Regions from separate parts of the Modestobacter sp. I12A-02662 genome, predicted to be linked through region 2. Evidence: predicted binding sites of a transcription regulator. Region 2 holds the regulator's gene; each other region holds the start of a gene.
What was found. Region 2 encodes LexA, which represses DNA repair genes until DNA is damaged. Its sites were predicted from a motif close to TCGAACANNTGTTCGA; they were not measured.

Region 1: a site for LexA is predicted at 4,122-4,137, ahead of ruvC (crossover junction endodeoxyribonuclease RuvC). Genes of this name have one in related genera too.
Region 3: a site for LexA is predicted at 4,274-4,289, ahead of dinB (DNA polymerase IV). Genes of this name have one in related genera too.

Annotation. Positions count from the first base shown of each region.
Region 1 is NZ_JABGDE010000005.1:264,619-271,970, forward strand. It holds gene HL189_RS08805 (glycosyltransferase family 4 protein) at 1-900, shown strand, start outside; gene HL189_RS08810 (hypothetical protein) at 910-1,446, shown strand; gene pdxS (pyridoxal 5'-phosphate synthase lyase subunit PdxS) at 1,502-2,413, shown strand; gene pdxT (pyridoxal 5'-phosphate synthase glutaminase subunit PdxT) at 2,410-3,072, shown strand; gene HL189_RS08825 (YebC/PmpR family DNA-binding transcriptional regulator) at 3,300-4,046, shown strand; gene ruvC (crossover junction endodeoxyribonuclease RuvC) at 4,158-4,727, shown strand; gene ruvA (Holliday junction branch migration protein RuvA) at 4,724-5,359, shown strand; gene ruvB (Holliday junction branch migration DNA helicase RuvB) at 5,394-6,494, shown strand; gene yajC (preprotein translocase subunit YajC) at 6,645-6,974, shown strand; gene secD (protein translocase subunit SecD) at 6,987-7,352, shown strand, end outside.
Region 2 is NZ_JABGDE010000010.1:148,263-155,614, forward strand. It holds gene nrdR (transcriptional regulator NrdR) at 15-572, opposite strand; gene HL189_RS16170 (LysM peptidoglycan-binding domain-containing protein) at 936-1,157, opposite strand; gene lexA (transcriptional repressor LexA) at 1,690-2,499, shown strand; gene HL189_RS16180 (hypothetical protein) at 2,527-3,588, opposite strand; gene HL189_RS16185 (phosphatase PAP2 family protein) at 3,560-4,300, opposite strand; gene hflX (GTPase HflX) at 4,381-5,820, opposite strand; gene HL189_RS16195 (ArsR/SmtB family transcription factor) at 5,903-6,430, opposite strand; gene HL189_RS16200 (MFS transporter) at 6,490-7,352, shown strand, end outside.
Region 3 is NZ_JABGDE010000005.1:158,037-165,388, forward strand. It holds gene HL189_RS08315 (class I SAM-dependent methyltransferase) at 1-383, shown strand, start outside; gene HL189_RS08320 (alkaline phosphatase family protein) at 380-1,552, shown strand; gene HL189_RS08325 (sucrase ferredoxin) at 1,559-2,569, opposite strand; gene HL189_RS08330 (cupin domain-containing protein) at 2,553-3,884, opposite strand; gene HL189_RS08335 (BatC protein) at 3,887-4,135, opposite strand; gene dinB (DNA polymerase IV) at 4,390-5,589, shown strand; gene HL189_RS08345 (DUF3040 domain-containing protein) at 5,756-6,151, shown strand; gene HL189_RS08350 (transglutaminaseTgpA domain-containing protein) at 6,293-7,352, opposite strand, start outside.

The DNA.
Region 1 (7,352 bases), on a different contig from region 2:
ATGATCGCCAAGGGGCCGATCGTGGCCACCTTCCACGCGGCCACCATCCGCTCGCGGTGGCTCGCCGCGGTCGGGCCGTGGGTACGGCCGTGGCTGGAGCGGATCGGCGGCCGGATCGCGGTGTCGGACTTCGCCCGCCGGGTGCAGGTCGAGCACCTCGGCGGGGACGCCGTGGTCATCCCCAACGGAGTGCACGTGGACGCGTTCGCCGACGGCCCGTCGCTCCCCGGCCACCGCCGCGGGGAGGGACCGCCGATCATCGGTTTCATCGGCCGCTACGACGAGCCGCGCAAGGGCCTGCCGGTGCTGCTCGAGGCGATGCGCGAGGTCGTCCGGGAGCACCCGGACGCGCAGCTGTGGGTGGCCGGCCGGGGTGACCCCGACGAGTTCGCCGAGCTGGTGACCGACGACCTGCGGGACCGCGTGACGCTGCTCGGCGCGCTGAGCGAGGCGGACAAGGCGGCCTTCCTGCGGTCGGTCGACGTGTACTGCGCCCCGAACCTGCTCGGTGAGAGCTTCGGCGTGATCCTGCTCGAGGCGATGGCCGCCGGCGCGCCGGTCGTCGCCAGCGACCTGGACGCCTTCGCCCGCGTGCTGCAGGACGGGGCCGCGGGGACGCTGGTCCGGCGCGGTGACCCGGCGGTGCTGGCCCGGTCGCTGTCCGAGCTGCTCGCGGCGCCCGCCCTCCGCGCGCAGTTCGCGGCCGCGGGACGGCGGGCGGTCGCCGCCTACGACTGGTCGGTCGTGGCCCGGCGGATCCTCACCGTGTACGAGACGGTGGCGCCGGCCGGGAGCGCGGCCGTCACCGCCTCCGCGGAGAACGACGACGTCCTCCTCGGTGGCGCGCCGGGCGGCCTGCCGGAGCCGCGGGGTCCCTTCCGGCGGCGGGTCCGCCGCTAGCCTGGAACCGTGACGACCGGGGAGTGGCTGCTGCTCGCCGGCGGGCTGCTGGTCCTCCTGCTGCTGGTCTGGACCGCGTGGACGCTGACCCGGCTGCGCCGGCTGGAGGGTCGGGTCCGCCGGGCGCGGACGGTGCTCGACGGCGCCCTGCTGCGCCGCGCGGAGCTGACCGCGGCCCTGGCGCGCGAGCTGGCGGCCGAGCTGGGGCCGGACCTGGCCGGCGAGCTCGCCGGCGCGGCCGCCGGCGCCCGCGTTCCCGCCGCCGACGACCGGGAGGCCGCGGAGAACACCCTGGGCCGGCTGCTGCGCCGGGTGCCCGACGACATCCGGTTCCCCGAGCTCGACGACGCCGGGGTGCGGGTGGGGCTGGCCCGGCGGTTCTACAACGACGCCGTCCGGGACACCCGGGCGCTGCGCCGGCGGCGGCTCAGCCGCGCGCTGCGGCTGCACGCCCGACGTCCGCTGCCCCGCTACTTCGACATCGACGACGGGCTGGACGCCGTCCTCACCGGGCCGGCGTCCGCCCGCGGGTATCGATCCGGCTGATCCGCCGTAGGCTGGGACGTCCGCGTCCCCGATCTGCGAGGCAGCACCCGTGGCCCTGAACGACCCCCAGCACGCCCCCGTCCCCGCCCACACCGGCACCGACCTGGTGAAGCGCGGCATGGCCGAGCAGCTCAAGGGCGGCGTGATCATGGACGTCGTCACCCCCGAGCAGGCCAAGATCGCCGAGGACGCCGGGGCGGTGGCGGTGATGGCGCTGGAGCGCGTCCCCGCCGACATCCGTGCCCAGGGCGGCATCGCGCGGATGAGCGACCCCGACATGATCCAGGGCATCATCGAGGCGGTCTCGATCCCGGTGATGGCCAAGGCGCGGATCGGGCACTTCGTCGAGGCGCAGGTGCTGCAGGCGCTCGGCGTCGACTACATCGACGAGTCCGAGGTGCTCACCCCGGCCGACGAGGCGCACCACATCGACAAGTCCGCCTTCACGGTGCCCTTCGTCTGCGGCGCCACCGACCTGGGCGAGGCGTTGCGCAGGATCGCCGAGGGCGCGGCGATGATCCGCTCCAAGGGCGAGGCCGGCACGGGCAACGTGGTGGAGGCGACCCGGCACATGCGCGCGCTGCGCGCCGGGATCAAGCGGCTGGGCACGCTGGACGAGACCGAGCTGTTCGTCGCGGCCAAGGAGCTGCGCGCGCCGCACGACCTGGTCGTCGAGGTGGCCCGCGCCGGCAAGCTGCCGGTCGTGCTCTTCACCGCGGGCGGCATCGCCACCCCCGCGGACGCCGCGATGATGATGCAGCTCGGTGCCGAGGGCGTCTTCGTCGGCTCGGGGATCTTCAAGTCCGGCGACCCGGCGCTGCGGGCGGCCGCGATCGTGCAGGCCACCACCTTCTTCGACGACCCGGCCGTGATCGCCAAGGTCTCCCGCGGGCTCGGCGAGCCGATGGTCGGGATCAACGTGAGCACGCTGCCGGAGAGCGAGCGCTACGCCACCCGCGGCTGGTGAGCGCGCCGAGCATCGGGGTCCTGGCGCTGCAGGGCGACGTCCGGGAGCACACGGCCGCGCTGCACGCGGCCGGCGCCGTGGCGGTCCCGGTGCGCCGGCCGCAGGAGCTGGCCGCGGTCGACGGGCTCGTCCTGCCCGGCGGGGAGTCCACCACGATGGCCAAGCTCGCCGACCGGTTCGGGCTGCTCGGGCCACTGCGCGCCGCGGTGGCCGGAGGGCTGCCGGTCTACGGCTCCTGCGCCGGGATGATCATGCTGGCCGACCGGGTGCTGGACGCCCCCGCCGACCAGCAGACCCTCGGCGGGTTGGACGTCACCGTGCGCCGCAACGCGTTCGGCCGGCAGGTGGACTCGTTCGAGTCGGAGGTGGCGATCGCCGGCGTCGAGGGGGGGCCGGTGCACGCGGTGTTCATCCGGGCGCCATGGGTGGAGGCCGCCGGGGCGGACGTGCAGGTCCTCGGCCGGGTCGAGGGCGGACCGGCCGACGGTAGGATCGTCGCGGTGCGCCAGGGCCGCCTCGTGGCCACCAGCTTCCACCCCGAGCTCACCGGGGACCCCCGGGTGCACGCCCTGTTCGTGGAGCTGGTCCAGGCCGCCCGCGCCGAGGACCTGAGTTCGACCGGTGCCGCCGTCGGCGCCGGCAGTGAGGAGAAATCGTGAGCGAGCTCGCGAGCTCACCATCCAGCACAGCAGCACCGCGAACGCGGTCGACGAGCGCCAGCGAGGAGAGCAAGTGAGCGAGCTCGCGAGCTCACCATCCAGCACAGCAGCACCGCGAACGCGGTCGACGAGCGCCAGCGAGGAGAGCAAGTGAGCGAGCTCGCGAGCTCACCATCCAGCACAGCAGCACCGCGAACGCGGTCGACGAGCGCCAGCGAGGAGAGCAAGTGAGCGGCCATTCCAAGTGGGCGACGACCAAGCACAAGAAGGCCGGCATCGACGCCAAGCGCGGCAAGCTCTTCGCCAAGCTGGTCAAGAACATCGAGGTCGCGGCCCGCACCGGCGGCGGTGACCCGGCGGGCAACCCCACGCTGTACGACGCCATCCAGAAGGCGAAGAAGACCTCGGTCCCCAACGACAACATCGACCGCGCGGTCAAGCGCGGCGCGGGGCTCGAGGCCGGTGGCGTGGACTACCAGTCGATCACCTACGAGGGCTACGCCGCAGGCGGTGTCGCCGTGCTGATCGAGTGCCTCACCGACAACAAGAACCGCTCCGCGATGGAGGTCCGGACGGCGATGTCGCGCAACGGCGGCTCGATGGCCGACCCGGGGTCGGTGTCCTACCTCTTCTCCCGCAAGGGCGTCGTCGTGGTGCCCGCGGCGGGCAACACCGAGGACGACGTGCTGATGGCCGTGCTCGACGCGGGCGCGGAGGAGGTGCGGGACCTCGGGGACAGCTTCGAGGTGGTCTGCGAGCCGACCGACCTGGTCGCCGTGCGCACCGCGCTGCAGGACGCCGGCATCGACTACGACTCGGCCGAGGCGGGGTTCGTGCCCAGCGTGCAGGTGGAGCTCGACGAGGACGGCGCGGCCAAGGTGTTCCGGCTGATCGACGCCCTCGAGGACCTCGACGACGTGCAGAACGTGTACGCGAACTACGACGTGCCCGACGCGGTCATGGAGAAGTTGTAGGACGCCGTCCCCCGCTCAGCCCGGGTGGCGCGTGTCGTGTCCGCGTCGAGCCCCGACTCCCGGTTAGCGTTCCCATCGAACACGTGTTCGTGCGATGGTGGGGGTGTGCTCATGCGGGTGCTCGGCATCGACCCGGGGCTCACCCGGTGCGGCTGGGGCGTGGTCGAGGGGCGCCCCGGCGCGCGACCGACCGCGGTGGGGGTCGGCGTGCTCCGCACGCACCCCGACCTCGACCTGGAGCTCCGGCTGCTGGAGGTGCACACCGCGGTGACCGCGCTGCTGCGTGAGCACCGGCCCGCCGCCGTGGCGATCGAGCGGGTCTTCACCCAGAACAACAAGGGCACGGCCACCGGAACCGCGCAGGCCGCCGGGGTGGCCGCGCTGGCCGCCGCCCAGGCGGACCTGCCGGTCGCCTGGCACACGCCCAGCGAGGTCAAGGCCGCCATCTCCGGCAGCGGCCGCGCGGACAAGGAGCAGGTCACCCTCATGGTCACCCGGGTGCTGGGGCTCGCCAGCCCACCGAAGCCGGCCGACGCCGCCGACGCGCTGGCGCTGGCCATCTGCCACGTCTGGCGGGCCCCGGCCCAGCAGCGGCTGCGCACCGCCGCGCTCGCCGGCGGGATCGGCGCCCCGCTGCCCGGCGCCCGCACCTTGCCCCGCTGGACGGGGGTGGCCCGGTGATCGCCAGCGTGAACGGCCGGGTCGCGGCGGTGTCGCCCGACGGCGCGGTGGTCGAGGTCGGCGGGGTGGGGCTCACCGTCCAGTGCACGCCCGGCACCATCGCCCGGCTGCAGGTGGGGGAGCAGGCCCGGCTGTCCACCAGCCTCATCGTCCGCGAGGACTCGCTGACCCTGTACGGCTTCGCCGACGACGACGAGCGCCAGCTGTTCGAGTTGCTGCAGACCGCGAACGGCGTCGGCCCCCGCCTCGCCCAGGCGGTGCTGGCCATCCACCCGCCCCGCGAGGTCCGCCGTGCCGTGTCGATGGGCGACCTCAAGGCGCTCATGCAGGTCCCCGGCATCGGCAAGAAGGGCGCCGAGCGCCTGGTGCTGGAGCTGCGCGACCGGCTCGGCGTAACGAGCACCGACACCCAGCTCGACGGGCCGGCCGCGGCCGGCCTGCCTGCCGTCACGCCGGTGGCGCCGTGGCGCGACCAGCTGGTGTCCGCGCTGATCGGGCTGGGCTGGAGCGGCCGGGAGGCGGAGACCGCGCTCGCCGCCCTGGAGCCGGTCGCCGAGGAGCAGGCCGCGAACGGCGGCGTCCAGGTCGCGGTGCTGCTGCGGCGGGCCCTGCAGATCCTGGGCCGGTCGTGAGGAGCGGGTCGTGAGCGCGCCGTTCGACCGGTCGCTGGCCGGGGAGGCGGCCGAGGGCGCCACCCGGGACTTCTCCGTCGCCGCGTCGGCCGGGGACGAGGAGCGGGTCGTCGAGTCGGCGCTGCGCCCCCACTCGCTCGCGGACTTCATCGGCCAGCCCAAGGTCGCCCGTCAGCTGGACCTCGTGCTCGAGGGCGCGAAGCGACGAGGCCGGCCGCCGGACCACGTGCTGCTGTCCGGGCCCCCCGGGCTGGGCAAGACCAGCCTGGCGCTGATCATCGGCTCGGAGCTCGGGACGGCGGTGAAGATCACCAGCGGCCCGGCCATCGAGCGCTCCGGCGACCTCGCGGCCATGCTGTCCAACCTCGCGCCCGGCGACGTGCTGTTCATCGACGAGATCCACCGCATCGCCCGGCCCGCCGAGGAACTGCTGTACATGGCGATGGAGGACTTCCGGGTCGACGTCGTCGTCGGCAAGGGCCCCGGCGCCACCGCCATCCCGCTGGAGATCAACCCGTTCACCCTGGTCGGTGCCACCACCCGGGCGGGCCTGCTCACCGGGCCGCTGCGCGACCGGTTCGGCTTCGTCGGCCAGATGGAGTTCTACGAGACCGCCGACCTGCAGCGGGTGCTCGCCCGCAGCGCCGACCTGCTGGGCGTCGAGCTGACCCCCGACGGGTCGGCCGAGATCGCCGGCCGCTCCCGCGGCACGCCCCGGATCGCCAACCGGCTGCTGCGCCGGGTGCGCGACTTCGCCGAGGTCAAGGCCGACGGGCGGGTCACCCTCGAGGTGGCCCGGGCCGCGCTGACCCTCTACGACGTCGACGACCTCGGCCTGGACCGGCTCGACCGCTCGGTGCTCGACGCGCTGGTGACCAAGTTCGGCGGCGGGCCGGTCGGGGTCGCCACGCTCGCGGTCGCCGTGGGGGAGGAGCCGCACACCGTGGAGGAGGTGTGCGAGCCGTTCCTCGTGCGGGCCGGGCTGCTCGCCCGCACCCCCCGCGGGCGGGTCGCCACCGAGGCGGCCTTCCGTCACCTGGGGTACGCGGTGCCCCGTGGTGGTCTTGCGCTCAGTGGGGGAGCAGGGGACGCGACACCGGACGGGCCTTCGTCACAGACGCTGTTCGACGCCTAGACTCACCGGCGTTGGCGCGCAACCCGGGAGTGCCCGGGTGGGCGTGCCGCGTCCGGTGCCACCACGCGCCGGCGCCGACGTACCCGAGCGGCCCACCCCCGGGCCGCACCCACCGCGCGACCCCCGCCGCGGTAGAGAGGCTCACCAGTCGTGGAACAGCTCTTCCCGCTCGTCCTGCTCGCCCTGGCCTTCGTGCTGCTCATCGTGCTGCCGGCCCGCCAGCGCAAGAAGATGCAGGCGAAGGCCCAGGCACTGCAGGAGTCCCTGACGATCGGCACGCCGGTCATGTTGACCAGCGGCATCCACGGCACGGTGGCCGGCCTGGGTGAGGGCACCGTCGACCTGCAGATCGCGGCGGGCGTCGTCATCACCGTGGCCCGCCCGGCGGTCATGGAGGTCCGCACCCCGGTGGGCGGCCCGAACGCGAGCGGCAACTCCACGGGGTTCGTCGACGGCGACCCCACCGACCCCACCCGCTGACGCGGCGCTCGCATGGCCGCCCCACAGCTCCGCGCCAGCCGCTACTTCGCGGCGTTCGTCCTGATCATCGCCACGATGTACGCGCTGATCTTCCTCACCGGTGACCAGCGCACCCCGCAGCTCGGCCTGGACCTGCAGGGCGGCACCACGGTGACGCTCACCGCCCGCACGCCCGACGGCAAGGCGCCCGCTACCGAGGACCTCGAGCTCGCCCGCCAGATCATCGAGCAGCGGGTCAACGGCCTCGGCGTCGCCGAGGCCGAGGTGGTCACCGAGGGCGACAGCAACATCGTCATCTCCGTCCCCGGGGAGGACGGCGACCAGGCCCGGGAGCTGGGGGCCACCGCGCAGCTTCGGTTCCGTCCGGTCCTGGCCGGC
Region 2 (7,352 bases):
GGTACTGACAGTTCTCAGGGGCCGGCGGCGTCGCCGGACGTGGTGGTCTGACCCCGGCCGCCGCCCTTCCGGCGCGGGGCCGGGAGGTCCGGCTGCATGCCGGGCAGCGGTGGAGTGCCGCCCGGCAGGTGCCGGGCGCGCAGCTCGGTGATCTCCTTCTCGAAGTCCTCGAGGGAGTCGAAGGCGTGGTAGACGCTGGCGAAGCGGAGGTAGGCGACCTGGTCCAGCTCGCGCAGCGGGCGCAGGATGGCCAGCCCCACCTCGTGGCTGGGCACCTCGGCCGCGCCGGTGGCGCGGACGGCGTCCTCCACCTGCTGCGCCAGCAGCTGCAGCTGGTCCTCGCCGACCGGTCGCCCCTGACAGGCCCGGCGCACCCCGGCCATCACCTTGGTGCGGTTGAACGGCTCGGTCACGCCGCTGCGCTTCACGACGGCCAGCACCGCCTCCTCGACGGTGGTGAACCGCCGGCCACAGCCGGGGCAGGACCGGCGGCGGCGGGTGGTGACGCCCTCGTCGGTCTCCCGGGAGTCGACGACACGACTGTCCGGGTTGTGGCAGAAGGGGCAACGCACGTCGACTCATCTCCTCTCGCGGGTGTCACGCCGGCTGGCGGGCGAGCTTCTGGCACTGTCTGCGAACGGGCCGGTGGACCCGTCCTGTGGACCCACCCGGGGACATCCGGTGGACGCCGCGGGGAGAACGTGTGGAGCGGTTGTGGACGAACTTCGTCCGTGTAACCACAACATGTTGTGTTGGAACCGTATGCCCGGCCCCACGGGTACGCAAGCTCGGACGAGGCGTGTCGCGCAGCCGTCCCATCGGACCCATCGGGCGACGCCCGTCCCAACCGCCGCACACGGCGCGGCAGGCGCCGTCCACCGCTCCATGCCGTCCACCGCTCCACCCGGCCCTGCCGAGGCCGGCCGGGGCCACGCTCAGGGGAGGTGCAGGACCTGCCCCGGCTCGAGCGCGACCCCGCCGAGCCCGTTGAGGTCACGGATCGCGTCGACCACCGCCCGCGGGTCCTGCTCCGGCTCCACGACCACGGCGATGGCCCAGAGGGTGTCCCCGGGTTCCACGACCACCGTGTGCCCGCCGGCCAGCCGCAGCGCGGGACCCGGCTCGGCGGCGACGACCGTCGCCGTCGCCACGGCCACGGCCAGCCCGATCGCGATGGAGAGCCCCGCGACGACCCGCCGCCCGCGCCGGGTCAGCCGCAGGGGCGGGCGGTCCCACGACTCAGGGCCGGCGCCACGCGGTGCCGGACGACCGGCGGCACAGCCTCCGCAGCGGACGCCCCGCCCTCCGGCCGCACCGGCGGGACGCACGGCGCGACCGGCGGGACGCACGGCGCGGCGCCCGGGCCCCGGCGCACCGGCGGAGGGCTGCCTGGCGTACGCCTGCACGGGCGACGGCGGGACGACACTGCGCTGCACGGTGACCATTAGCCAACTCCTCGGTCGGGGCGAGCGTGATCGAACGGGTGTTCGAATCGAACGCTGGCGGATGTCTACCGCACGGCACCGACGGGAACGCGCCGACACGGCGCTCCTTCGAACACGTGTTTGAACACGACCGCCGATGGCGCTACCGTTCGGGTGCGATCGAGACGACGCAGCCCGCCCGCGCACCGAGCGGCCGGGCCGTCGCCGGGGAGCTGCGCGGGCCGCAGCCGGACGAGGAGGGGTCATGGCGGTCGACAACCGCTCGACGGACGGCAGAGCCGGTCCCGCACGCCGCAAGCGGGCCGCCGGGCCGGCGAACGGTGCCGCGGCCGGGTCCGCGGAGCCCGGCGGCGCCGTCCGCGCGTTCCCCGACCGGGCCGAGGCCGGCGACGGGCTCACCCAGCGCCAGCGCCGCGTCCTGGAGGTCATCCGCGACTCGATCGAGCGGCGCGGCTACCCGCCCTCGGTCCGTGAGATCGGTGAGGCGGTGGGGCTGTCCTCCGCCTCCTCGGTCGCCCACCAGCTGTCGGTGCTGCAGCGCAAGGGCTGGCTGCGCCGCGACCCGAACCGGCCGCGCGCGCTCGACGTCCGCCTCCCCGGCGACAACGCCGCCGCGCTGGGCGCCGACGGACCGGGCGCCGCGGCGGGCACGTCCGGCGGCGACGAGGCGGCTCCGCCGGCCGCCACCTACGTGCCCCTGGTCGGGCGCATCGCCGCCGGTGGTCCGGTGCTGGCCGAGCAGGCGGTCGAGGACGTCTTCCCGCTGCCCCGCGAGCTGGTCGGGGAGGGCACCCTGTTCATGCTCAAGGTGGCCGGCGACTCGATGGTCGACGCGGCGATCTGCGACGGGGACTGGGTCGTCGTGCGCCAGCAGCCCACCGCCGAGAACGGCGAGATCGTGGCCGCGATGATCGACGGCGAGGCGACGGTCAAGACCTACAAGCGCCGCGACGGCCACGTCTGGCTGCTGCCGCACAACGCGGCGTACGAGCCCATCCCCGGCGACGACGCGACCGTGCTCGGCCGCGTGGTCAGCGTCCTGCGCCGCATCTGATCGCCAGGAGGAGCGCGCCGCCGCGGGTCACTCCCTGCGGCGGCGCAGCTTCCCCCCGAGCCAGACGAGCACGGTCGCGACCACCGCGGCGATGACGCCGGCCGTCCACGGCGACACGTCGCGCACCAGGCCCGCCACGGGAGCGGCCGACGACCGGGGGCCGGCCGCCGTCGGAGCAGTATCCGCGCCGGCCGGGACCAGGGTCACCGGGGACGGCAGCCCCTCCCCCGCGAGGAGGAGGTCCCGGTTGTTCGCGGCGAAGGCGATCGCCTCCCCCTGCGGCGAGTCCGGCAGTGCCACGCGCACGGGCTCCCCCGCGAGCGCGCCGGCGACGTCGGAGCCGGACAACGGCCAGACGTAGGCGTCGGTGTAGGTGCGCAGGGCGACCCGCTGCCCGTCCGCGGACACCGCTCCCCCGGTCACCATCAGCTGGCCCGCCCGGCCGACCGGGCCGCCCGGGGTCCCGGTGAGGGTCAGCCCGAGCTGCAGCACCTTCGTCATCCCCAGCGTGGCCCCGTCGGTGAGCGGCCCGTCCGGCCGGTAGACCCCGCTGGCACCGAGGACCTCCTTGGTGACCAGGTAGGGCGTGCCGTCGGGGGCCAGGAGCAGCGCCTCGGCGTCGTGCGGCCCGTCGGGGTAGGTCAGCCGGGTCAGGGTGCTCGAGCCGTCGGTGCGCAGGCTGATGAGCGCGACCGTCTCCCGGTTCTGCGCGTTGTCACCGGTGTCGGCCACCCAGAGCGTGCCGTCCGCACCCAGCGCCAGGTCCTCGGGGTCGTACGGGTCGACCGCACCCGAGCGCACGTCACCGACGGCGCACGCGCCGTCGAGCACGAACACCTGCGCCCGCTCCCCGCCGTCGTTCATGGCCAGCATCGACTCGCCGGCGCCGGCGAGGCCGGACAGCTCCGGCAGTCGCGGATCGGTGATCTCGCAGCGGGTGACAGCTGCACCGAAGGGAGCGGACGCCGTGGTGTCCGCGAGCGCCGGCGCCGGGCTCAGCAGCAGGACGAACGGCACGGCGAACGCCGCGCCGCCGGACCGCAGCCGGCGCGCGGCGCGGTCAGGCGGGGGCTCGGCCGGCGCGGGCACGAACCCAGCGTGACAGCAGGGTTGCGTCCAGTGCGTGAACCACGCCCAAGAGCAGCAGCCCCACGGTCAGCCCCACCACCGCGTCGGTGACCCAGTGGAAGTCCAGCGCGACCATCGCCACCCCGGTCGCGAGCGGCCCGAAGACGCTCAGCGCCCAGAAGACCCGCTGCACCCAGGGGGCCAGGGCGAACTCGACGGCCTGCCAGCGGGCCACGCCCCACATGAGCACCGCGTTCGCGACGTGCCCCGAGGGGTAGCTGGCGCCGTCCCGGTGGAAGAACGACCCCGGGAACGCCGGCGCGGTGCGCCCGGTCCCCCACTTGAAGGCGTAGACCACCGCGGTGAGCAGGGCCAACGCGAGCAGGACCCGCACCAGCGGCACCACCGTGCGCTCCCGGACCAGGAGGGAGCCGACCAGGACCGTCAGGACGATCAGGATGAACCCACGGCCACCGGCCTGCGTGAACGCCCAGACCAGCCAGTAGGCGTCGCCGTTGCGCAGGTCCCAGTCGCTGACGACCTCGGAGACCCGCAGGTCCATGCGCTCCAGCCAGCCCCGGCTGAGCAGCTCCGCGGTGATGCCCACGGTGGCGAGCGCGGAGAGGAGGAGGACCCACCACGCCGGCCGGCCGATGCCGATCACCCGGGTGCCCGCCGGTACGGACGGGCTCCCGGCGGGGTCCGCCGTCTGCCGTACCGCACCGGGGTTCACGGCCTCACGGTACCGGGGCCGTGACCTCCCCGTGATCCTCCCGGTGTCCCGCCACGCGGGCGGGACACCGGGAGGACCCGTCACACACCTGCGACAGGGGCGGTGAAGTCGTCCAGCAGAGCGGCCAGCGCCGGCTCGACCCGCGCGACCAGGCGCGTGCCGTCGGCCTCGTGCAGCTCCTCCAGCACCTCGCCGTCCCGGTGCACGCGGGCCACCAGGTCACCGCGGGAGTACGGCAGGAGCACCTCGACGTCGACCTGCGGGTGCGGCAGCCGCGCGGCGACCACGTCCCGCAGCGCCTCGATCCCCTGGCCGGTGCGGGCGGAGACCCACACGGCGTTGGGCAGCGCCTGGCGCAGCAGGAGGACGTCCTCCTCGCTCATCGCGTCGACCTTGTTGACCACGATGAGCTCGGGGACCGCGCTCGCGTCGATCTCGCCGAGCACGGTGTGCACCGCGTTGATCTGCCCGATCGGGTCGGGGTCGGAGCCGTCGACGACGTGCAGCAGCAGGTCGGCCTCGGCCACCTCCTCCAGCGTCGACCGGAACGCGTCGACGAGCTGGTGCGGGAGGTGCCGCACGAAGCCGACCGTGTCGGTGAGCGTGTACTCCAGCCCGTCCGGGGTCTCCGCCCGGCGGACCGTCGGGTCCAGGGTCGCGAACAGCGCGTCCTGGACCAGCACACCGGCGTCGGTGAGCCGGTTGAGCAGGCTGGACTTGCCGGCGTTGGTGTAGCCGGCGATCGCCACGCTGGGGACGGCGTTGCGCGACCGGCCGGACCGCTGGGTGGCGCGGGCCGTGGCCATGCCGGCGATCTCCCGGCGTAGCTTCGACACCCGGGCCCGGATGCGGCGCCGGTCGGTCTCGATCTTCGTCTCACCGGGACCGCGGGTACCGATGCCGCCACCGCCGGCGACCCGACCACCGGCCTGCCGGCTCATCGACTCACCCCAGCCGCGCAACCGCGGGAGCATGTACTGCATCTGGGCCAGCTCGACCTGGGCCTTGCCCTCCCGGCTGGTGGCGTGCTGGGCGAAGATGTCCAGGATCAACGCGGTCCGGTCGACCACCTTGACCTTGAGCACCTTCTCCAGCTGGTTGAGCTGACCGGGGGTCAGCTCACCGTCGCAGATCACGGTGTCCGCGCCGGTGGCGGCGACGATGTCGCGGATCTCGTTGGCCTTGCCCGAGCCCACGTAGGTCGCGGCGTCGGGCTTGTCGCGGCGCTGGATCAGCGCGTCCAGCACCTGGGAACCGGCGGTCTCGGCCAGGGCGGCCAGCTCGGCGAGCGAGCGCTGCGCGGCGGCCGCCGTCCCCTCGGTCCAGACGCCGACCAGCACGACCCGCTCGAGGCGCAGCTGGCGGTACTCGACCTCGGTGATGTCGGCGAGCTCGGTGGACAGCCCCGCCACGCGGCGGAGCGCGCCGCGCTCCTCCAGGGCGTAGGAGCCGGTGGTGTCGTCGGGGCCGTCCCACCCGCCGGCGGGGGTGGGGAGGGCGCTCTCAGGGGCGGTCGTCATCGTCTCCAGCGTGGCACGCCCCTCGGAACGGGGCGAGTGAGTTGTCGTCATCGACTCTGTTGTCATCGCCGGGTACAACGCATCAGGGCTCCGGGTGCATCCCGAGGTACAGCGACCACTTCTCCCCGTCCGGATCGGCGGGTCGGCAGGCGTACTCGTCCAGCAGCCCGTACAGCCGGCCGCGGAGCTCGTCCATCGCCGCGGGCGCCAGCTGCACCCCCAGGCGGGTGCTCTCCAGGCGCTCCTCCCCCGCGGCGGCTGCCTCCTGCAGGAACGCCGCGAGGACGACGTCCGACCCCGGCCCCGGACCGCCGGCGCCGTCCATCAGCCAGCTCTTGCCGGTGGCCCGGTAGGGCACCTCCCGGGCGCCGCGGGCCCCCCGGCGCTCCTCTTCGGCGACGAGGAACCCCGTCTCGACCAGGGTGCGGACGTGGTGCAGGACGGTGGCGGGGTTGCGGCCCAGCCGGGCGGCGATCTCCTTGTTGGTCAGCGCCTGGTGGAGGCACAGCCGCAGGATCCGCAGCCGGACGGCGGAGGCGAGCGCGCGCGCCTCGGCGTCCGTGGCCGGACGGCGTTCCCCCTCGAGCCGCGGTGCCGGGTCCCCACTCACGCCGGACAGCCTAGGCCCAATGATTGACACTTCCCAATCAGTGGTCGAGGCTGCCGGTCGTGAGCTCGCTCTGGCACCACCGCGACTTCCGGCAGCTGTGGGCGGCGGAGACTGTCAGCCAGGTCGGCACGCAGATCACCCTGCTGGCGCTGCCGGTGCTGGCGGTGGGCGTGCTCGCCGCGACCCCGCTGGAGATGGGGGTGCTCACCGCCCTGGAGACCCTCGCCTTCCTGGTGATCGGGCTGCCGGCCGGCGCGTGGGTGGACCGCTGGCGGCGCAAGCGGGTGCTGGTGGCAGCCGACCTGGTCCGCGCGGTCGCGCTGGGCACGTTGCCGCTGGCGTACGCCTTCGACGTGCTGACCCTCGCCCAGCTGTTCGTCGTCGCCGCGGTCACCGGTACGGCCACCGTCTTCTTCGACGTCGCCTACCAGAGCTACCTGCCCACGCTGGTCGCGCGGGACCAGATCGTCGACGGCAACGGGAAGCTGGAGGCCAGCCGCGCGGTCGCGCAGGTGGCCGGCCCCGGGATCACCGGCGTCCTGCTCCGCGTGCTGGGCGCTCCGCTGCTGCTGCTGGCCGACGCCCTGTCCTTCCTGCTGTCCGCGTGGTTCATCGGCCGGATCCGGCACGTCGACGTGGTGCCGGACCGGGCCGCCCGGCGGCCCCTGCGGGTGGAGATCGCCGAGGGGCTGTCGTTCGTCGTCCGCCACCCGCTGCTGCGCCGGATGGTCGCCTGCACCGGCCTGGCGAACCTGGCCGGCTCCGCCACGTCCGCGCTGCTGGTCCTCTTCGCGCTGCGTGAGCTGGGGCTGTCCGAGACGACCGTCGGGCTGGTCTTCTCCGCCGGCGCGGTGGGCGGCGTGGTCGGCGCGGTCGTCGCGAGCCGCGTCGCCCGGTCGTTCGGCGAGGGCCGGACCATCCC
Region 3 (7,352 bases), on a different contig from region 2:
GCACGCTGCGCCAGATCGCCGGGGTGCTGCGCCCCGGCGGGCAGCTGTCGCTCGCCTCGGCCAACCGGGCCGGCGCCGTCCTCGCCCGCGCGATCAGCGGCCACCCGGTCGAGGCCCGCGCCCTGCTCACCGACGAGGACCCCGCTCCCCGCCGGTCCCGCCCGGCGCGCCGCCGGTTCGGCCCCGCCGAGCTGCTCGACCTCGTCTCCGGCGCGGGGCTGCAGCCCGGGGACTGGCGCGGGGTCTCGGTGGTGGCCGACCTGCTCGACGCCGCCTCCGGTGCCGACCCCGACGCCGTCCGGGCCCTCGAGCTCGCTCTGGCCGCCACCTCGCCCTACCGCGACATCGCCACCGCGCTGCACCTGCTCGCCACCCGCCCGTGACGCCGCTGCCCCGTGACCTCACGGCACCGGGTTACGGCACGGCCACCCTCGCCGACGTCCTGCCCGGCGTCGCCACCGCGCTCGGAGTCCCGGTGCGCCGCGGCGGGCTGCCGGCCGACCCCCTCCGGCTGGCTCCCGCCCTGGGCGAGGCCCGGCGGATCGCGGTCCTGCTCGTCGACGGCCTCGGCGCCGAGCAGATCGCCGCCCATCCCGACGAGGCGCCGGTCCTCAACGCGCTCGGCACCCCCGCCGGCGTGCTGTCCGCGCCGTGCCCCAGCACCACCCCGGTCAGCCTCGCCACCTTCGGCACCGGCCTCCCCCCGGGCAGCCACGGGGTGCTGGGCTTCGTCACCGAGGTGCCGGGGGAGGGCCGCATGCTCAACCACGTGCAGTGGACCGACGACCCCGACCCGCGGCGGTGGCAGGCGCAGCCGACCGTCTTCGAGCAGGCCACCGCCGCCGGGATCACCTGCACCGCCGTCGGCCCGCACGCCTTCGCCCGCTCCGGGCTGACCCGGGCCGCCTACCGCGGCGCCGACTACGCGAACGCGTACAGCCTCGGCGACCTGGTGGCGGTCGTGCACGGCGCGCTGGCCGCCGGTGAGCGCAGCCTCGTCTACGGCTACACCGCCGACCTCGACGTGACCGGGCACATCCGCGGTGTGGACTCCGCCAGCTGGCGGCACCAGCTCGGCGTCGTCGACCGCCTGGTCGAGCAGCTCGCCGCCGGGCTCCCGGACGACGCCGTCCTGCTGGTCACCGCCGACCACGGCATGGTCGACGTCCCCGCCGGGACCCGGCTGGACGTGGCCGACGTCCCCGCGCTGACCGAGGGCGTCCGGCTCTTCACCGGGGAGCCCCGGGCCCGGTACGTGCACACCGAGCCCGGGGCCGCCGCCGACGTGCTCGCCGCCTGGCGCGAGGTGCTCGGCGACCGCGCCTGGGTCGCCGGGCGCGAGGAGGCGGTGGCCAGCGGGATCTTCGGCGCCGTCGACCCGGCCGTCATCGACCGGATCGGCGACGTCGTCGCCCTGGCCCGCGGCAGCTGGGCGATCACCACCGCCGAGCAGGACCCGCGCGGTTCGGTGCTGGCCGCCTTCCACGGATCGCTGACCTCCGCGGAGCTCGCCGTTCCGTTGCTGGCCGCGCGCGGCCGCGCCGTGTCCTGAGCCGGCTCAGGACGGTGCGGCCACCCGCAGGGACAGCGGGTGCCAGGTGCGCCAGTGCCCCGGGTGCGGCGCGGCACAGGTCAGCCGGTGCGCCTCGGCCGACAGCCGGCTCTCCACGGTGACGGTGATCCCGCCGTCCGGGCCGGCGAGGACGACGTCGAAGCGCTCGATCCCGGGCGCCGGTGAGGGCAGCGCGCGTACCTGCCGCGGTGGCAGCTCGAGGATCCCCAGCAGGCCCAGCTCCCGGCGGGCGTGGTGCTGGGCGGCCTGCGCGGCCGGCGACAGCCCTGCCTGGCCCCGCAGCCACGGCAGCGCCACCTGCCCCGCGGCGTGCGCGCGGACCAGCTCCGCCCCGTCGTCGGGCACCTGCCCGTAGTACAGCCCCCAGGGCAGCACCAGCACGTTGGCCGCGAACCGGTCGCCGCCCAGGTGGCTGGTCTCCCAGACGTCGGCCCGGTCCGGCCCGGCGACCAGCGGCAGGGAGCGGGTCAGCGGGCGGCCGCGGACGGCGCAGCAGACGTCGTGCGCCCCGTGGGTGCAGACCAGGTAGGTCGGTGTCTGCGACGGCGTGCCGACCGATCCGTCCCAGGGCAGCTGGAGCAGCTCGGCGTCGGTCTGCCGGGTGGACCATCGGATGAACTCGCGGCCGGGGGTGGTGTCGGCCACCGCCCAGCGCCGTCCGGAGTCGGCCAGCCGGTCGCCGGCGCGGCGCACCAGCTGGATCCGCAGCCCCAGCTCGCGGGCCCGGGCGGCCAGCCGGGACGCCACCCGGCGGTCGAAGCGGGACTCCAGCAGCGCGTCCCGGCCCCACGGTCCGGGCTGCTCGACCAGCAGCCAGCGGCGGGCCGGCGGTGCGGTCGCCACCGAGGAGTCCGCTCGCAGCAGCGCCCGCACCGAGCACCAGGCGGGGTCGAGCCGGCCGACCGGGGTCGAGCGGGTGCCCGGCGGAGCCCCGTCGGGCTCGCGGCAGAAGTCGGGATCGGTTCCCGGCCCGCTGGGCTCACGTCCGGCTGCCATGCTCCCCATCGTGCCTGCCGGTCCCGGGCACCTCGGCGCGGGCATCGGGGACCACCGCCACCGACCCGGTGACCAGCCGCCGGGCCAGGGTGAGCTGGTCGGCGGGCTCGAGGCCGGGCAGGTCGCCGACCTTGAGCTCACCGGCGGCCAGCAGCGCGGCCAGCGCGGGCCGGGTCGCGGCGGGCAGGTCGTGCGTCCGGCGTCCGGTGACCAGCGCGACCCGGTCGCCCTCGGCCTCGCGCAGCTGCACCCGCAGGCGCGGACGCAGTCGCAGCACGGTGTCGGCGGTCAGCTCCGCGGCGGCGGTCGACTGGGCGAGGGGGGCCACCGGCTCGGGCCGCACCTGGGCCCACGTGCGCGCGCGGACCCGGTCGGCGACGACGGCGGGGTCGATCCGGTGGAGCGCGTGCTCGAGCCCGGCGAGGACCGCGGCGACGTCGTCGGCCACGGCGTCCGGATCGGTGAGGTCGACGCCCAGCGGCAGCGACCGGCGCAGCTCCGGGTCGTCGCCGGCCAGGGTGCGGACCAGGTCCAGGACCGCCTCCGCGGCCGACCAGCGGGTGACCGGGTGCACGCCGATGGTCAGGTGCGCGCTGGTCCGGCCCAGCGCGACGGCCGAGTGCAGGTGCCCGCGCGGCAGGTAGAGCGCGTCGCCCGGGCGCAGCACGGCGTCGATCACCGGCTCCCGCTCGGCGGCCGCGGCGACCTGCTCGGCGCGGTCGTTCCACGGCTGGGTGCGCAGCGGGTCGGGGAGCACCGGCTCGTGGATGGTCCAGTGCTTCTCGCCGGCGACCTGCAGCACGAAGACGTCGTGCACGTCGTAGTGCGGGCTGAACCCCCGCGAGGACGGCGGTGTCACGTAGGCGTTGACCTGGGTCGGGTGCCCGAGGTCGGCGGCCAGCTGGTCGGCGAACTCGATGAGCGGCGGCCAGAGCCGGTGCAGGCCCTGCAGCACCACGGTGCTGCCCTCGGAGAACAGCCGGAGCACCGCGTCGGAGGAGACCTGGTCGGCGACCTCCGCGCCCGCGCCGCCGGAGGTGGTGAACCGCTGGGTGTCGACCACCCTGCCGTCCTTGGCGATGCGCAGGAACGGCGTGCGCAGGCCGCGCCGGGACAGCAGCTCGTCGACGTCGTCCAGGGTCAGCAGGTCCCGGAAGGACCCGCCGGTGTCCTCGGCGCGGGTGAGCAACGGCCGCCGGGACCAGTACTGCTCGGTGAAGACCTGCGGGTCCATCGCCGTGCAGCGGCGCAGCGCGGGCCGGGCGCCGCCCTCCGAGGAGGACGGCGCCCGGCCCTGGCTCCCGAGGTCAGGCACGCTCAGGCCGAGCCGTCCGCGCCGCCGTCCGCACCACCGTCGGCGCCACCATCGGCACCGCCGTCCGCGCCACCGTCGGCGCCACCGTCGGCCCCGCCGTCGGCCCCGCCGTCGGCCCCGCCGTCCGCACCGCCATCGGCCCCGCCGTCCGCGCCACCGTCGGCCCCGCCGTCGTGGGTGCCGGGCGTGCCCTGGGCGCCGCCGTCGGCCGGCCCTTGGGTGCTGGTCATGTCGTCGTCGTCGAGCGCCATGGCTTCTCCGATCGTCCAGTGGGGGACCGCCGGCCGGCGCTCCCGGGGCATTCCTACCGCTGAGATCGACTCGACGCACCTGGTCCGTCGCTGCGTCGTAGCAGGCCGCCGAGCGGCACGACCGCTAGTGTGATCATGTCGAACAAGTGTTCGAAGGCCGTGGGGAAGACGGTCGCGCGGAGGGCCGTGCCGGGGGAAGCCGGTGCGGTGTGGGGAAGGGGCTCGGTGTGTCGGTTCGTGCTGCCGGTTGCAGGGTGCTGCACGTCGACATGGACGCGTTCTTCGCCAGCGTCGAGGTGCGGCGGCGTCCCGAGCTGGCGGGGAAGCCGGTGATCGTGGGCGGCACGGGCAACCGGGGGGTGGTCACGTCGGCCACCTACGAGGCCCGGGCGTACGGCGTGCACAGCGCCATGCCCACCTCGCGGGCGCTGCGGCTGTGCCCGACCGCCACCGTGCTGCCCGGCGACCTGGCCCTCTACGGCGAGGTCTCGCGGTCGGTCATGGCGCTGTTCCGGTCGATCACGCCGCTGGTCGAGCCGTTGAGCCTGGACGAGGCGTTCCTCGACGTCTCCGGAGCCGGCCGGCGGCTGGGCGACCCGGTGGCGATCGCCGAGTACATCCGCGCCCGGGTCTTCGACGAGCAGGGGATCACCTGCTCGGTGGGGGTCGCCCCGAGCAAGTTCGTCGCCAAGCTGGCCTCCACGCGCTCCAAGCCCGACGGGCTGCTCGTGGTCCGGCCGGCCGAGGTCATGGGGTTCCTGCACCCGCTGCCGGTGGGGGCGCTGTGGGGCGTCGGGGCGAAGACCGAGGAGGTGCTGCTCCGGTTGGGGCTGCGCACGGTCGGGGACCTCGCGCACGTCCCGGTGCGGACGCTGCAGCGGGCGGTCGGCCCCGCGGCCGGCGCCCACCTGCACGAGCTGGCCTGGGGGCGCGACCCGCGGCGGGTGGTCCCCGACGAGCCGGACCGGTCGACCGGGGCGGAGGAGACCTTCGGCACCGACGTCGACGACCCGGCCGTCGTCCACCGGGAGCTGCTGCACCTGGCCGAGCGGACGGCGGGCCGGCTGCGCTCGAGCGGCGTCCTGGCCCGGACGGTGACCCTCAAGGTGCGGTTCGCGGACTTCACCACGATCACCCGGTCGCGGACGCTCAAGGTGCCCACCGACGTGGGGCAGGAGCTCTACGACACCGCGCGCGCCCTCTACGACGCGCTGGGGCTGGAGCGGGCCCGGATCCGGCTCGTCGGGGTGCGGGCCGAGGGGCTGGTGGAGGCCGACGGCACCGCCCGCCAGCTCGAGCTCGGGGCCCGCGAGCACGGGCGCCGGGACGCCGAGCTCGCCGCCGACCGGGCGTCCCGCCGCTTCGGCGCGGGCGCGGTCCGGCCGGCGACGCTGCTCACCCGCCGGAGCGTCCCCGGGGCCGGGCCGGCCGGCGGCCCGGGAACACGTCGCTGACCTGCGCCGCAGCCCGCCCGGCACCGCCAGGCGGAAGAACGGGCTCCCGTACGGGTGTGTCGGTGGTCGCTCGCCTTTCGCTGCCCGCAAACGACTCGTATCCTCGGTGTCACCGCGGGCGGACTGCCGCCGGTGGCTTTCTTGCATTGTGCAACTGGAGGTCGACGTGCCGCTCTCTGAACACGAGCAGCGTCTGCTGGAGCAGATCGAGCGCGCCCTCGTCGACGACGATCCGAAGTTCGCCTCGACCGTCCGCACCGGCGACGCCCGATTGAAGGCCCGCCGCAAGGTCCAGCTCGGCGCTCTCCTGGTGGTCGTCGGGCTGGCGGTCCTGGTCCTCGGGGCGGTCGTCCCGCAGGTGGTCCTGGGGGTCCTGGGCTTCCTGGTCATGTTCGGCGGCGCGGTCCTGGGCCTGTTGAACTACAAGCACGCGGCCGGGGCCGTCGAGGCCGGGGGAGCCCCCGGGCGCCCCGCGGCCGGGCGTGGCCGCGCCCCCAAGGCCCGGCGTCAGCCGCTGAAGAACCGGCTCGAGGAGCGCTTCCGCCGCCGCTACGACCAGTAGCCGCAGCCGGCAGCACACATCGGCAGCCGTCGTCCCCACGGGGACGGCGGCTGCCGTCGTCCCGCCCCACCTCGTGCCTCGATGGCCCCGTCCAGAGGCTCGCCCCGAGCTTGCGAGGGGTGAGGAGGACGGGGTCCTTTCTCAGGCGGAGCGGAGCCGCCGCGGGGTGCGGGCCGCCAGCCACCGGGTCGCCGCGCCCACCGTCGAGGCCGGCCACAGCGCCGCCTGCAGCCGCCGGCCGCGGGGGACGCTCGCGCCCAGCGCCTGCTCCAGGGTGAGCACCGCGTCCCGCAGCCCCGGGTCCGGGGCGCCCGGGGTGGGACGCCCGTAGACCGACTGCTCCTCCGCGAGCGCCAGCGACCGCACCGCCGCCACGGCGGACCGGTCCACGTCGGCGACCCGCTCGGCGAGCTGCCGGGCCAGCTGGCGCGGGGTGGCCGTGGCGGGCGCGGGCACGCCCAGGTCCGTGGCGGTGGCCAGCAGCTCCTCCCACAGCGCGCCGGGCCGGCCGTCGTCCAGCCGGGCCCGCCGCTGGCGCCGGCGGACCGCCCACGGCACCAGCCCGGCGGCGAGGACCAGCACGGCCAGCCCTCCGCCGGTGAGCACCGGGGTCAGTCGGTCGGCCTGCTCGGCGGCGGGCAGGGCGAGCGGCGGCACGTACTGGTCGTCGCGGTCGAGCTGGGCGGTGGGACCGGCGGGCACCGGCGCGGTGGCGGTCGGGGCGGCGGGCGCGGCGGCCTCCGGGGTGTCGGCGTCCGCCCGGGGCGCCCAGGGCAGCTCGACCGCCCGCGCCGCGGCGATCGGGGTCGGGTCGAACGGGACCCAGCCCAGGTCGGCGAACCAGACCTCCACCCAGGCGTGCGCGTCGTCGGTGGTCACGACGCGGGTGCCGTCCTCCTGCGCGGACCCGGTGGTGTACCCGAGGACCACCCGGGCGGGCACCCCGGCGGCCCGGACCAGCACGGCCATCGCACCGGCGTACTGCTCGCAGTAGCCCTGCTTGAGCCGGAGGAAGTCGGCGAGGTCGTCGCCGGTGGTGCCCGGCGCGGTGGACAGGCTGTAGCGGAAGCCGTTGGCGCGGTCGGTCAGGTGCCGGTGCACCGCCATCACCCGCTCGTACGGCGTCTGCCCGGGAGCGGTGAGCTCGCCGACGAGCGCGGGGACGCTGGGGTCCAGCGGCGGCAGCTGCCCGAAGCGCTCG